DNA from 3 places in the Halomonas sp. PGE1 genome. Region 2 is predicted to be linked to each of the others. Evidence: predicted binding sites of a transcription regulator. Region 2 holds the regulator's gene; each other region holds the start of a gene.
The links. Region 2 encodes sigma-54, which starts transcription at its own class of promoters, with help from an activator protein. Its sites were predicted from a motif close to TGGCACNNNNNTTGCTNT; they were not measured.
Positions count from the first base shown of each region.

Region 1: the regulator sigma-54 is predicted to act here: its motif matches at 1,440-1,457, upstream of HIR79_RS00600 (P-II family nitrogen regulator).
Region 3: the regulator sigma-54 is predicted to act here: its motif matches at 1,501-1,518, upstream of HIR79_RS00655 (amino acid ABC transporter substrate-binding protein).

Region 1 covers NZ_CP053032.1:115,296-119,785, forward strand. Annotated here, with positions in the region: gene HIR79_RS00590 (YifB family Mg chelatase-like AAA ATPase) at 1-838, opposite strand, end outside; gene HIR79_RS00595 (accessory factor UbiK family protein) at 905-1,231, opposite strand; gene HIR79_RS00600 (P-II family nitrogen regulator) at 1,511-1,849, shown strand; gene HIR79_RS00605 (ammonium transporter AmtB) at 1,877-3,127, shown strand; gene glnK (P-II family nitrogen regulator) at 3,275-3,613, shown strand; gene HIR79_RS00615 (ferredoxin--NADP reductase) at 3,707-4,483, opposite strand.
Region 2 covers NZ_CP053032.1:1,633,474-1,637,963, reverse strand. Annotated here, with positions in the region: gene HIR79_RS07715 (KdsC family phosphatase) at 1-284, shown strand, start outside; gene lptC (LPS export ABC transporter periplasmic protein LptC) at 289-873, shown strand; gene lptA (lipopolysaccharide transport periplasmic protein LptA) at 870-1,376, shown strand; gene lptB (LPS export ABC transporter ATP-binding protein) at 1,385-2,110, shown strand; gene HIR79_RS07695 (RNA polymerase factor sigma-54) at 2,265-3,677, shown strand; gene hpf (ribosome hibernation-promoting factor, HPF/YfiA family) at 3,932-4,240, shown strand; gene ptsN (PTS IIA-like nitrogen regulatory protein PtsN) at 4,248-4,490, shown strand, end outside.
Region 3 covers NZ_CP053032.1:124,090-128,579, reverse strand. Annotated here, with positions in the region: gene hemE (uroporphyrinogen decarboxylase) at 1-988, shown strand, start outside; gene HIR79_RS00660 (VanZ family protein) at 981-1,358, shown strand; gene HIR79_RS00655 (amino acid ABC transporter substrate-binding protein) at 1,587-2,615, shown strand; gene HIR79_RS00650 (amino acid ABC transporter permease) at 2,729-3,922, shown strand; gene HIR79_RS00645 (amino acid ABC transporter permease) at 3,932-4,490, shown strand, end outside.

The sequences.
Region 1 (4,490 bases), 1.5 Mb from region 2:
CTACCAGGGCCACGGCGCTGGCGGTATGGTGCGGCGCCCGAAAGGGGCGGCGACCCCACTCGGCGGCCAGCGGCAGGCCGCTGACCGAACGCACCGCCGCCACCTCCAGCGCCTCCTCCTCGGTCAGCGGCGGCAGGATGCCCGGCAGGCGGCTGGCCAGCATGGTCTTGCCAGTGCCCGGCGGGCCGGCGAAGAGCAGGTTGTGGGAGCCCGCGGCGGCCACCTCCAGGGCGCGGCGCGCCTGGTACTGGCCGCGCACCTCGGCGAGATCGGGCAGCGATGTCGCCGCCTCCGGCGGAGACGCCAGCCGGTGCGGCGCGATGGGCGTCTGGCCCAGCAGATGAGCGACCACGTCCAGCAGGTGGTCGGCGGGCAGCACCTCGAGGTCGCCGGCGAGCGCCGCCTCCTCGGCGTTGGCCCGGGGCACGATCAGCCGCCGCCTGGCACGGCGGGTGGCCAGGGCCAGGGGCAGCACACCGGTGATCGGGCGCAGGCCACCGTCCAGGGCCAGCTCGCCGACGCTCTCGATGTCCGCCAGGGCCTCCGGGGGCAGCTGCCCCGAGGCCAGCAGCAGTCCCAGGGCGATGGGCAGGTCGAAGCGCCCACCCTCCTTGGGCAGGTCGGCGGGAGCCAGGTTGAGGGTGATGCGGCGCAGGGGGTAGTCGAAGCCGGCGTTGACCAGGGCGCTGCGCACCCGCTCGCGGCTCTCCTTCACCGCCGCCTCCGGCAGCCCCACCAGGGTCATCCCCGGCAGGCCATTGGCCAGATGCACCTCCACCTGCACCTCGGGGGCCTCGAGGCCGAGGCCCGCACGGGTATGGACGATCGCCAGCGTCATGGGCGTTCCCTCGCCTGGAATCCTGCCCTCAGGCTAGCCCAGTAGGCGCCGGCCTGCCCGCCAGGCTCAGCGGCCGACTTCGCCGCCGCCGGCATCCTCCTCGGGAGCCTCGGGGGCCGCCGCTGACGGCGCCGGCACCTCGGCGGTGCGTTCCTCGAGCAGCGTCTCCAGCGCCGCCACCTGCTGCTCCAGCGCCTCGACGCGGGCGCGGGTGCGCTGCAGCACATCCATCAGGATGTCGAAGTCCTCCCGGGAGACCAGCTCCAGGCGGTCGAAGGCGCCGCGCACCACCTGCTGAATCCCCTTCTGCACCTCCTCCGGCGCCTGGGACGCGCCCTGCAGGCGCTCGCCGATCTGCTGGGCCAGTCGGCTGATACGGTCATGGCTCACCATGGGTCTCTCCTGAACGTGTGGAATGCCGGCTACAGGATACGCATGGCCCGCCGCGAACGCATGCCCTGCCGATGCGCCAGGATGGCGCGCCTGCACCATGACCCGGCACCAGCACGGTGCAACCGCCCGCCCGCCCTTCCCCGGGAGATCGGCCACGCGGCCGCAACCCCCACCCAACCAGCTGTTTTTAGATGCATTTACCAAGCATTGGCACGTTTGACGCAGTAGCAGGGCATGCGGCCGCCGTGCCCATACCCAACGCAACCGGGGAGACAAGGGATGAAACTCATCACCGCCATCATCAAGCCATTCAAGCTGGACGACGTCCGCGAGGCGCTGGCCGACAACGGCGTTCAGGGCATCACCGTCACCGAGGTCAAGGGCTTCGGCCGCCAGAAGGGGCACACCGAGCTCTATCGCGGCGCCGAGTACGTCGTCGACTTCCTGCCCAAGGTCAAGGTCGAGGTCGCCGTGGACGACAGCCGCCTGGAGACCGTCCTGGATGCCATCTGCGGCGCCGCCAACAGCGGCAAGATCGGCGACGGCAAGGTCTTCGTGACCCCGCTCGAGGATGTCATCCGCATCCGCACCGGTGAACGCGGTGCCGACGCCGTCTGATCGTTTCCTGCCTCTGGAGAGACTGACATGAGTGAACTGACAGAGCTGAGCTATGCGCTCGATACCTTCTACTTCCTGATCTGCGGCGTGCTGGTGATGTGGATGGCCGCCGGCTTCTCGATGCTCGAGGCCGGCCTGGTCCGCTCCAAGAACACCGCCGAGATCCTCACCAAGAACATCGCGCTGTTCGCCATCGCCTGCACCATGTACCTGCTGGTGGGCTACTACATCATGTACTCGAGCCCCGAGGGCGGCATCCTGCCCAACCTGGGCTTCCTGCTGGGCGGCGAGAACAGCGTCGATGCGGTGCTGGCCGGCGGCGATGACGCCCCCTACTACTCCATGCGCGCCGACTACTTCTTCCAGGTGGTGTTCGTGGCCACCGCCATGTCCATCGTCTCCGGTGCCGTGGCCGAGCGCATGAAGCTGTGGGCCTTCCTGGCCTTCGCCGTGGTGATGACCGCCGTGATCTACCCTGTTTCCGGCTTCTGGACCTGGGGCGGCGGCTGGCTCGACGCCGCCGGCTTCTCCGACTTCGCCGGCTCCGGCATCGTGCACATGGCAGGCGCCGCCGCGGCTCTCGCCGGCGTGCTGATCCTCGGCCCCCGCAAGGGCAAGTACGGCAAGGACGGCAGCATCTTCGCCATCCCCGGCGCCAACCTGCCGCTGGCGACCCTGGGTACCTTCATCCTGTGGATGGGCTGGTTCGGCTTCAACGGCGGCTCCGAGCTCAAGGTCTCCGATGTGGACTCCGCCAACAACGTCGCCCAGGTGCTGGTCAACACCAACGCCGCGGCCGCCGGTGGCGTGATCGCCGCCCTGATCCTGGCCAAGCTGTGGTTCCGCAAGGCGGACCTGACCATGACCCTGAACGGCGCCCTGGCCGGCCTGGTGGCCATCACCGCCGAGCCGCTGGCCCCCTCCGCGCTGGGTGCGGCGCTGATCGGTGCCGTGGGCGGCGCCATCGTGGTGGTCTCCATCGTGGCCATGGACAAGCTGAAGATCGACGACCCGGTCGGTGCCATCTCCGTGCACGGCGTGGTGGGCATCTGGGGCCTGCTGGTGGTGCCGCTCTCCAACGGCGACGCCACCTTCGGCGCCCAGCTGCTCGGCATCGTCGGCATCTTCGCCTGGGTCTTCCTCGCCAGCCTGCTCGTCTGGGTGGTGCTCAAGGCGGTGATGGGCATCCGCGTCAGCGAGGAAGAGGAATACGAGGGCGTCGACCTGGCCGAGTGCGGCCTGGAGGCCTACCCCGAGTTCAGCGTCGCCAAGAAGTGATGGCAATGCTCACCATGTGAGACGGCATGCTCCACCTGGCCCCTTCGGGGGCCTTTTTTCATCCCGCCCGCCGCGGTGTATGCTAGAGGACGATCAGGCGCAAGCGGGTGGCTCGGCCACCGCACCGAACAGACGAGGAGTCCGACCATGAAACTGGTGACCGCCATCATCAAGCCCTTCAAGCTCGACGACGTGAGGGAATCCCTCTCCGAGATCGGCGTCCAGGGGATCACCGTGACCGAGGTGAAGGGGTTCGGTCGCCAGAAGGGTCACACCGAGCTCTATCGCGGCGCCGAATACGTGGTGGACTTCCTGCCCAAGGTGAAGCTGGAGGTGGCCGTGGACGACGACATGGCCGAGAAGGTGATCGACGCCATCACCCAAGTCGCCAACACCGGCAAGATCGGCGACGGCAAGATCTTCGTGACGCCTCTCGAGCAGGTGATCCGCATCCGCACCGGTGAAACGGGCAAGGACGCGGTCTAACGCCGCAGAGCCAGCCTGAGTTCAAGGGCGATACACACAAAACCCCCGATGCCTAGGCACCGGGGGTTTTGCTTGGGGCCTGAGGCCTGGTGCTTACTTCTCGACGAAGGCCCGCTCGATCACGTAATCGCCGGGCTCGCCCATGCGCGGGGAGATCTTGAAGCCCAGGTCGTCGAGCAGCGCGCTGGTCTCGTCGAGCATGGCGGGGCTGCCGCAGATCATGGCGCGGTCCTGCTTGGGGTCCATGGGCGGAAGGCCGGTGTCCTCGAACAGCTTGCCGGTGCGGATATGGTCGGTGAGGCGGCCCATGGTGTGGAACTCCTCGCGGGTCACCGTGGGGTAGTAGACCAGCTTCTCCCTGATCTCGTCGCCCAGGTACTCGTGGGCCGGCAGCTCCTTCTGGATGAAATCGGCATAGGCCAGCTCGCTGACGCTGCGCACGCCGTGGATCAGCACCACCTTCTCGAAGCGCTCGTAGACCTCCGGGTCCTGGATCAGGCTCATGAAGGGCGCAAGGCCAGTGCCCGTCGACAGGAAGTAGAGGTTACGGCCCGGCAGCAGGTCGTCGGTGACCAGGGTGCCGGTGGGCTTGCGGCTGACCATGATCTGATCGCCCACCTTCAGGTGCTGCAGCCGCGAGGTCAGCGGGCCGTCCGGCACCTTGATGCTGAAGAACTCGAGGTGGTCCTCGTAGTTGGGGCTGGCGATGGAGTAGGCGCGCATCAGCGGCTTGCCGCCCACCTCCAGGCCGATCATCACGAACTGGCCGTTCTTGAAGCGCAGGCTGCGCTCGCGGGTGGTACGGAAGCTGAACAGGGTGTCGTTCCAGTGGTGGACGCTGAGCACCTCTTCCAGGGCAAACTTGCTCATGACGGCT
Region 2 (4,490 bases):
TGGAGAAGAAGCTGCCGGTGCTGCGCGACCTCTGCGCCCGCCTAGGCCTCGAATTCGACCAGGTCGCCTACTGCGGCGACGACATGCCAGACGTGGGCGCCATTCGCCGCGCCGGCGTGGGCATCAGCGTGCCGAACGCCCCGGAGTACATCCAGAAGCACGCCGACTGGGTCACCGTGAAGGGCGGCGGCCAGGGCGCCGCCCGCGAGATCGCCGACACCCTGCTCAAGGCCCAGGGCCACTGGGACGCCGTGATCGACACCTACCTGCACGGGGCCGGCTGAGCCCATGGCCCTGCCGCGGCCGTCGTTTCGGGTCTGGCTCTTCCTGCTGCTGGTGGCGCTGGGTGGCATGCTGGTGCTGCTCGACTCGCGCAGCGTCAGGGAGCCCGGCGCGGTCCCCCGGGACGAAGCCGGCGAGCCGGACTTCTACCTGGAGGGGGCACGACTGACCCGCTTCGACGGCGAGGGGCGCGCCCATCAGCGCATCGAGACGCCACGCCTGGTGCACACGCCCCACGACGACGTCACCCGCCTCGAGACTCCCGACGCCCGACTCTACGACAACGCCGGCCGGATATGGCTGGCCGAGGCCGACAGCGGCGTGCTGGGTCCCGGCGGCAACCCGCTCACCCTCTCCGGCAGCGCCAGGCTCCACGCCCCCGAGGAGCGCTGGCAGCTCGACACCGAGGTGCTCCACTACGACGCCGAGAGCGGTCACGCCTGGAGCGACACCCCGGCCCTGCTCCAGCAGCCCCCCCAGCGCATGAGCGGCGAGCGCTTCGACGCCTGGCTCCATGACAACCGCGCCCGACTGACCGACAATGTGCGCGGCCACCATCCGCCCGAGACCCGAGAGGACCCCCAGCCATGAAGCGAACCTCCGCCCTGCTGCTCTGCCTGCTGCTGCCGCTGGTCGCCGCGCCGACCCTGGCCCAGGGCCGCGATGCCGAGGCCCCCATCGAGGTGGAGGCCGACCGGCTCGATCTGGACGACCGCGCCGGCACCGCGGTCTATACCGGCGAGGTGGATATCCGCCAGGGCAGCATGCGCCTGACCGGCGATCGGGTGGAGATCCAGCGCAACGCCCAGGGCCAGCTCTCCCGCGCCATCGCCACCGGCGAGCGCGCCTATCTGGAGCAGCAGCCCGACCCCTCAGAGCCCATGGTGCGCGGGTGGGGCCGCACCATCATCTACCACGTGGCCGAGCGGCGTATGGAGCTGATCGACCGCGCCGAGCTGCACCAGGGCGGCGATACCTTCGACGGCGGCTATCTGGAGTACTTCCTCGACCGCCGCGTGGTCCAGGCCCGCAGCGAGGGCGAGGGTGTCGAAGGACGCCAGCGCATCCGCATGACCCTACAGCCCGAGCAGTAAGGCCGCCCATGAAGACCCTCCATGCCCGCCACCTGGCCAAGAGCTACAAGCGTCGCCGCGTTGTCCAGGACATCAGCCTGGCCATCCGCCAGGGCAGCATCGTCGGCCTGCTCGGCCCCAACGGCGCCGGCAAGACCACCTCCTTCTACATGATCGTGGGACTGGTGCGCGCCGACGCCGGCGAGGTGGCCATCGACGGCCTGGACCTGTCCCGGGCCGCCATGCACCAGCGCGCCCGGGCCGGCATCGGCTACCTGCCCCAGGAGGCGTCGATCTTCCGCAAGCTGTCGGTGGCCGACAACATCATGGCGATCCTCGAGACCCGCAAGGATCTCGACCGTGAGGGGCGCCGCGCCCGCCTCGAGCAGCTGCTCGAGGAGTTTCACGTGACCCATATCCGCGACAACCTCGGCATGAGCCTCTCCGGCGGCGAGCGACGGCGGGTGGAGATCGCCCGGGCCCTGGCCACGGAGCCCGCCTTCATCCTGCTCGACGAGCCCTTCGCCGGCGTCGACCCCATTTCGGTGGGCGAGATCAAGGGGGTCATCCGCCAGCTCAAGGCCCGCGGCATCGGCGTGCTGATCACCGACCACAACGTGCGCGAGACCCTGGATATCTGCGACACCGCCTACATCGTCGGTGACGGCAAGATCATCGCCGAGGGCAACGCCGAGGCGATCCTCGCCAACCAGCGGGTGCGCGAGGTCTACCTGGGCGAGGACTTCCGGCTCTGACCACAATCCCCTGATATGCCTGTCGTTATTAGATGACGGCATACCGATTGCGGGTGGCACAGAAGTTGCTTAACAAGCGCTTGCATGCCCGCGTCGCCCGCGCTAGGGTGAGGCCTTCCGGCCACTTCCCGGCACAAGAGGGCAGACGATCACGATGGCCATGAAAGCCTCCCTTCAGCTCCGCGTCGGCACGCAGCTGACCATGACGCCCCAGTTGCAGCAGGCGATTGCCCTGCTGCAGCTCTCCACCCTCGACCTGCGCCAGGAGATCCAGCAGGCCCTGGAGTCAAATCCCATGCTGGAGCTCGACGAGGGCTTCGGCGAGCAGGCGGTGAGCGAGGCCCCCGAGGACGACTGGGCCAGCGAGATTCCCGACGAGCTCAGCACCGACAGCGACTGGTCGGACACCTACCAGGACCTGGGGGCGCCGGCCGGCGGCGAGGGCCCCGATTTCGAGCGCGAGGCGAGCGCACAGAGCCTGCAGGGCCACCTGGCCTGGCAGCTGGCGATGACCGACCTCGACCCCCGCGAGCAGCAGATCGCCGAGAGCCTGATCGATGCCGTGGACAGCGCGGGCTACCTGGCGCAATCCCTCGACGAGATCCGCGACGGCCTCAAGTCCCAGGGGCTCGGCGGGCTGCGCAGCGCCGAGGTGGAGCAGGTGCTGCTGCGCCTGCAGCAGTTCGAGCCCACCGGCGTCTTCGCCCGGGACCTGCGCGAGTGCCTGATGCTGCAGCTCGCCGCCCTGCCCGACGACACCCCGTTGCTGCCCCAGGCGCGCCGCCTGGTGCGCCAGTTCCTCGAGGCCCTGGCCGGCGACGACCGTCGCCTGCTCAAGCGCCGCCTCGGCCTCGACGACGACGCCCTGGAAACGGCCATCGCCCTGGTCCGCTCCCTGGACCCGCGCCCCGGAAGCGCTTACTCCAGCCTCGAGAACGACTACGTGATCCCCGACCTGGTGGCACGCCAGGACAGCCGCGGCTGGCACGTGGAGCTCAACCAGGAGGCGCTGCCCCGGCTGCGCATCCAGCCCGACTACGCGGCGCTGATCCGCCGCGCCGACAAGAGCCAGGACAACCAGTTCCTCAAGGACCACCTGCAGGAGGCGCGCTGGCTGATGAAGAGCCTCTCCAGCCGCAACGACACCCTGTTGCGGGTGGGCCGCGAGATCATGGCCCGCCAGCTCGACTTCCTGGAGCAGGGCGAGGAGGCGATGAAGCCGCTGATCCTGGCCGACATCGCCCAGGCCGTGGAGATGCACGAATCGACCATCTCCCGGGTCACCACCCAGAAATACATCCACACTCCCCGGGGGGTGTTCGAGCTGAAGTTCTTCTTCTCCAGCCAGGTGGGCGGCAACGGCGAGGGCGACGCCCACTCCAGCACCGCGATCCGCGCACGGATCCGCAAGCTGATCCAGGAGGAGCCGCCGCGCAAGCCGCTCTCCGACAGCAAGCTGGTGACCCTGCTCGAGGAGGCCGGCATCCAGGTGGCCAGGCGGACGGTCGCCAAGTACCGCGAGGCCATGGGCATCCCCTCCTCCAGCGAACGCAAGCGGCTGAGGTAGCCCAGGCGGGCCGTCGCGCTCACCACAGTCACCCGCGAGGCCATGAGCATCCCCTCCTCCAGCGAGCGCAAGCGGCTGCGGTAGGCCTACCCCCCAGCATGCTCCGTGACGCCTGGGGAGTCATTAGCGAACCGCCGCCGGCAGACGCTTCGCTGACCTGCATCAGGCCCGCCGCGGCGGCGGCAGGCCGGGGGGTATGCAAGGCAGGAAAAAGGGTTACAATCGACCCACAACCAACGAGCAAGGAGCGTGTCATGCAAGTCAATATCACCGGCCATCATGTGGAACTGACCGATGCCCTGCGTGGCTATGTGGACGAAAAGCTGGCTCGCGTGGAGCGCCACTACGACAACATCACCAACGTGCAGGTGACCCTGTCCGTGGAGAAGGAGCGCCAGCACGCCGCCTGCACCCTGCATGCCGCCGGCGCCGACCTGCATGCCGAAGCCCAGGACGCTGACATGTACGCCGCCATCGACGCTCTGGCCGACAAGCTGGATCGCCAGCTGGTCAAGCACAAGGAGAAGGCCCAGGCCCGCGCCCAGGGCGCCGGCGCTCGTTGAGCCCATCATGTCACTGGAAGCCATCCTGCCCCCGGAGCGCACCCTGTTCGGCGTGCCCGGGGGCAGCAAGAAACGGGTGCTGGAGTTCTTCAGCACCTTCATCGCCCAGAATACGCCGAGCCTCGACAGCCAGGAGGTGTTCAGCCGGCTGATCGGGCGCGAACGCCTGGGCAGCACCGGCATCGGCAACGGGGTGGCCATCCCCCACGCCAGAAGCCCCCACTGCAAGGCCCCCATCGCCGGCTTCCTG
Region 3 (4,490 bases), 1.5 Mb from region 2:
CTACCTGCCGGAGTACCGCGCCACCCGCGCCGAGGCCGGCGACTTCATGGATCTCTGCCGCAACCATGACCTAGCCTGCGAGGTGACCCTGCAGCCGCTGGAGCGCTATCCGCTGGACGCGGCGATCCTCTTCTCGGATATCCTCACCATTCCCGATGCCATGGGCCTGGGGCTCTACTTCGAGACCGGCGAGGGGCCGAAATTCCGCAAGCCGGTGCGCACCGCCGAGGACGTGGCGGCGCTCAGCGTGCCCGATGCCGAGCGCGACCTGGACTACGTGATGCGGGCGGTCTCCACCATCCGCCGCGAGCTCAACGGCCGGGTGCCGCTGATCGGCTTCTCCGGCAGCCCCTGGACGCTCGCCACCTACATGGTGGAGGGCAGCTCCAGTAAGGACTTCCGCCACGTCAAGACGATGCTCTACGACACGCCCAGCGTGATGCATGACCTGCTCGACACCCTGGCCACGGCGGTCACCGAGTACCTCAACGCCCAGATTCGCGCCGGCGCCCAGGCGGTGCAGATCTTCGATACCTGGGGCGGCGTACTCTCCACCCCGGCCTACCTGGAGTTCTCGCTGCGCTACATGGAGCAGATCGTCGCCGGCCTGATCCGCGAGCACGACGGGCACAAGATACCAGTGATCCTGTTCACCAAGAACGGCGGCCAGTGGCTCGAGGACATCGCCCTGGCGGGCCCCGATGCGGTGGGCCTGGACTGGACGACGGAATTGTCCGATGCCCGCGCCCGGGTCGGCCACAAGGTGGCGCTGCAGGGCAACCTGGACCCCAACGTGCTGTTTGCCCGTCCTGCGGCGATTCGTGCCGAGGTGGCGCGCATCCTCGACAGCTACGGCGCAGGGCCCGGCCACGTCTTCAACCTGGGCCACGGCATCAGCCAGTTCACCAACCCGGACAACGTCACCGCCTTCATGGAGGCGCTGCACGAGCTGAGCCCGGCCTACCACCGCCGGATCCAGCATGGCTGAGAGGCCCCTGCTGACCTGGCTTGAACGTCTACACGACCGGCGCCGCCTTTGGGCGGCGCTGGCCGTTCTCGGGGCGCTGGCCATCGCCCTGGGCAGCCTGACGCCGGGCAGCCAGATGCCCTCGAACCTGCCGTGGGACAAGCTCAACCACTTCATCGGCTATGCGGGCCTCGCCGGGCTGATTGGCCTGGCCGGGGTGCGCCTGCCGCTCGCCTTCCTGGTTGCCGTGCTCTACGGCATCGCCATCGAATACGCCCAGATCCCGGTGCCGGGCCGCAGCGGCGGCGACTGGGCCGATATCCTCGCCAACTCCCTCGGTGCTACCTTCGCGGTGCTGCTGCTGGCAGCCTTCCGGCGCTGGCTGCGCTGAGCCCCTGCCCAGTCGACCCTCGTCCGTGCATGCACCCGAATGGTGAGCGGCTTCGCGAGGCCGCGCGATATGGTGCGCGGCACCCGGGCGGGGCCGCCGCCGCTTGCGTTGAAATGGCGCGATCGCGGCAGGCTAACCGGGTTGGAACGATCCTTGCTAGTGTCCAGAGACGTGCTCCGGCACGTCTTAACAATGGACAACGATCTCATCTAGCGAGGGACGATCCCCATGCTGAACAAGAAGAACAAGCTGATGCTGCTGGCCTCCGCCGGCGCCCTGACCCTGGCCGCCGCCGGTGTCGCCCAGGCCTCCACCCTGGAGGAGACCCGCAACCGCGGGGCGGTGCAGTGTGGCGTCAGCGACGGCCTCCCGGGCTTCTCGGCCCCGGATGACGAGGGCGAGTGGCAGGGCCTGGACGTCGACGTCTGTCGCGCCGTGGCCGCCGCGGTCTTCGGCGACGCCGAGGCGGTGCGCTACGTGTCGCTCAACGCCGTGGAGCGCTTCACCGCGCTGCAGTCCGGCGAGGTGGACGTGCTCTCCCGCAACACCACCTGGACCACCACCCGCGACACCACCCTGGGCCTAAACTTCACCGGGGTGACCTTCTACGACGGCATCGGCTTCATGATCCACACCGAGATGGGCATCGACAGCGCCAAGGAGCTCGACGGGGCGGCGATCTGCGTGCAGTCCGGCACCACCACCGAGCTCAACGTCGCCGACTACTTCCGCGCCAATGGCATGGAGTTCGACCCCATCGTCTTCGATACCTCTGAGCAGACCGTGGGCGGCTACGAGGCCGGCCGCTGCGACGTGCTCACCTCGGATACCTCCCAGCTGGCCGCCCTGCGCATCCAGCTCTCCGATCCGGACGCCTCCAAGATTCTGCCGGAGATCATCTCCAAGGAGCCGCTGGGGCCGGTGGTGCGCCAGGGCGATGACCAGTGGTTCAACATCGTGAAGTGGTCGCTGTTTGCCATGCTCAACGCCGAGGAGATGGGCATCACCAGCGACAACGTCGACGAGATGCTCGAGTCCGATGACCCGGACATCGCGCGCCTGCTTGGCCAGGACGGCAACTACGGCGAGGGCATGGGCCTCTCCGCCGACTGGGCCTACCAGATCGTCAAGCAGGTGGGGAACTACGGCGAGAGCTTCGAGCGCAACGTCGGCATGGACTCCCCGCTGGAGATCGAGCGCGGGCTCAACGCCCTGTGGACCGACGGCGGTATCCAGTACGCCCCGCCGATCCGCTGAGCCCGGAGGCCGGGGCGGCACCCCTCGCCCCGGCGCCTTCCCTGCAGGCCGTCCCGGCAGATCCGGGGCGGCCGGCGTGAATCCTGCTTGACGGATCCAGGCGGAGACTTCCCATGTCCGTTCGACACCCGGCCCGCCGCCCTGCGGGCCCACGCCCCCCGTTCTGGCGCGACCGCGCCAAGCGGGCGCTCTTCTTCCAGGTGCTGCTGCTGGCCGCCGTTGCGGCCTTCATGCTCACCATCATCGGCAACACCCAGGACAACCTCGCCGCGCGAGGCATCACCACCGGCTTCGGCTTCCTGGGCAACACCGCGGGCTTCGGCATCGTCCAGAGCCTGATCGACTACTCTTCCCAGAGCACCTATGGCCGCACCTTCCTGGTGGGGCTGCTCAATACCCTGCTGGTCTCGGCCCTGGGGGTGCTGGCGGCGACCGTCATCGGCTTCACCGTGGGCATCGCACGGCTCTCGCCCAACTGGCTGATCGCCCGGCTGGCCAGCGGCTACATCGAGACCTTCCGCAACATCCCGCTGCTGCTGCAGATCTTCTTCTGGTACTTCGCGGTGCTGCGGACCCTGCCGGCGGCCCGCGACAGCCTCACCTTCGGCGAGGTGATCTTCCTCAACGTGCGCGGCCTCTACCTGCCGGAACCGCAGTTCGAATCGGGCTTCGGGCTGGTGCCGCTGGCCACCCTGGTGGCGGTGGTGGCCAGCATCGTGCTGGTGGTCTGGAACCGGCGGCGCCACGAGGCCACCGGGCGGCGGCTGCCGGCGGGCTGGATCTCGCTGGCGCTGATCGTCGGGCTGCCGCTCGCCGTGCTGGTGTTCACCGGGGTGCCGGTGACCTGGGAGGTACCGGAGCTGCGCGGCTTCAACTTCCGCGGCGGCATCACGGTGATCCCGGAGTTCCTCGCCCTGTGGGTGGCGCTCTCCATCTACACGGCCTCGTTCATCGCCGAGATCGTGCGCTCGGGGATCCAGGCGATTCCCCACGGCCAGACCGAGGCGGCCCAGTCGCTCAGCCTGCCCCAGGGGCTGGTGCTGCGGCTGGTGGTGATCCCCCAGGCGCTGCGGGTGATCATCCCGCCGCTCACCAGCCAGTACCTCAACCTGATCAAGAACTCCTCGCTGGCCACCGCCATCGGCTATCCGGACCTGGTCTCGGTGTTCGCCGGCACCACCCTGAACCAGACCGGCCAGGCCATCGAGGTGATCGCCATGACCATGGCGGTCTATCTCACCATCAGCCTGCTGGTCTCGCTGTTCATGAACTGGTTCAACGCCCGCGTGGCGCTGGTGGAACGCTAGGAGAGCGCCATGACGATTCGCGACAAGATGATCGAGGCGCGACCGGCACCGATCCGCACCGTGGGCCCCCTGGCCTGGCTGCGTGCCAACCTGTTCAGCGGCCCGGTCAACAGCGTGTTCACCCTGCTGGGCCTCTACCTGCTCTACCTGCTGCTGGCGCCGACGATCCAGTGGGCGATCATCGATGCCGACTGGGTGGGCACCAGCCGCGACGACTGCTCCCGTGAGGGGGCCTGCTGGGTCTTCATCAATGCCCGCCTGACCCAGTTCATCTACGGGCTCTACCCGCGGGCCGAGCTGTGGCGGGTGAACATCGTCTTCGCCGGCTTCGCGGCGCTGATCGCCTGGCTGGCCATTCCGCGGCTGCCCTTCAAGCGCTGGGTGGCCGTCGCCACCCTGGTGGGCTTCCCGGTGGTCGCCTATGTGCTGCTCTACGGCGGCTACTTCGGCCTGCGGGTGGTGGAGACCCACCGCTGGGGCGGGCTGATGCTGACCCTGATCCTCGCCGTGGTGGGGATGGTGGCGGCGCTGCCGATCGGCATCCTGCTGGCCCTCGGCCGCCGTTCGC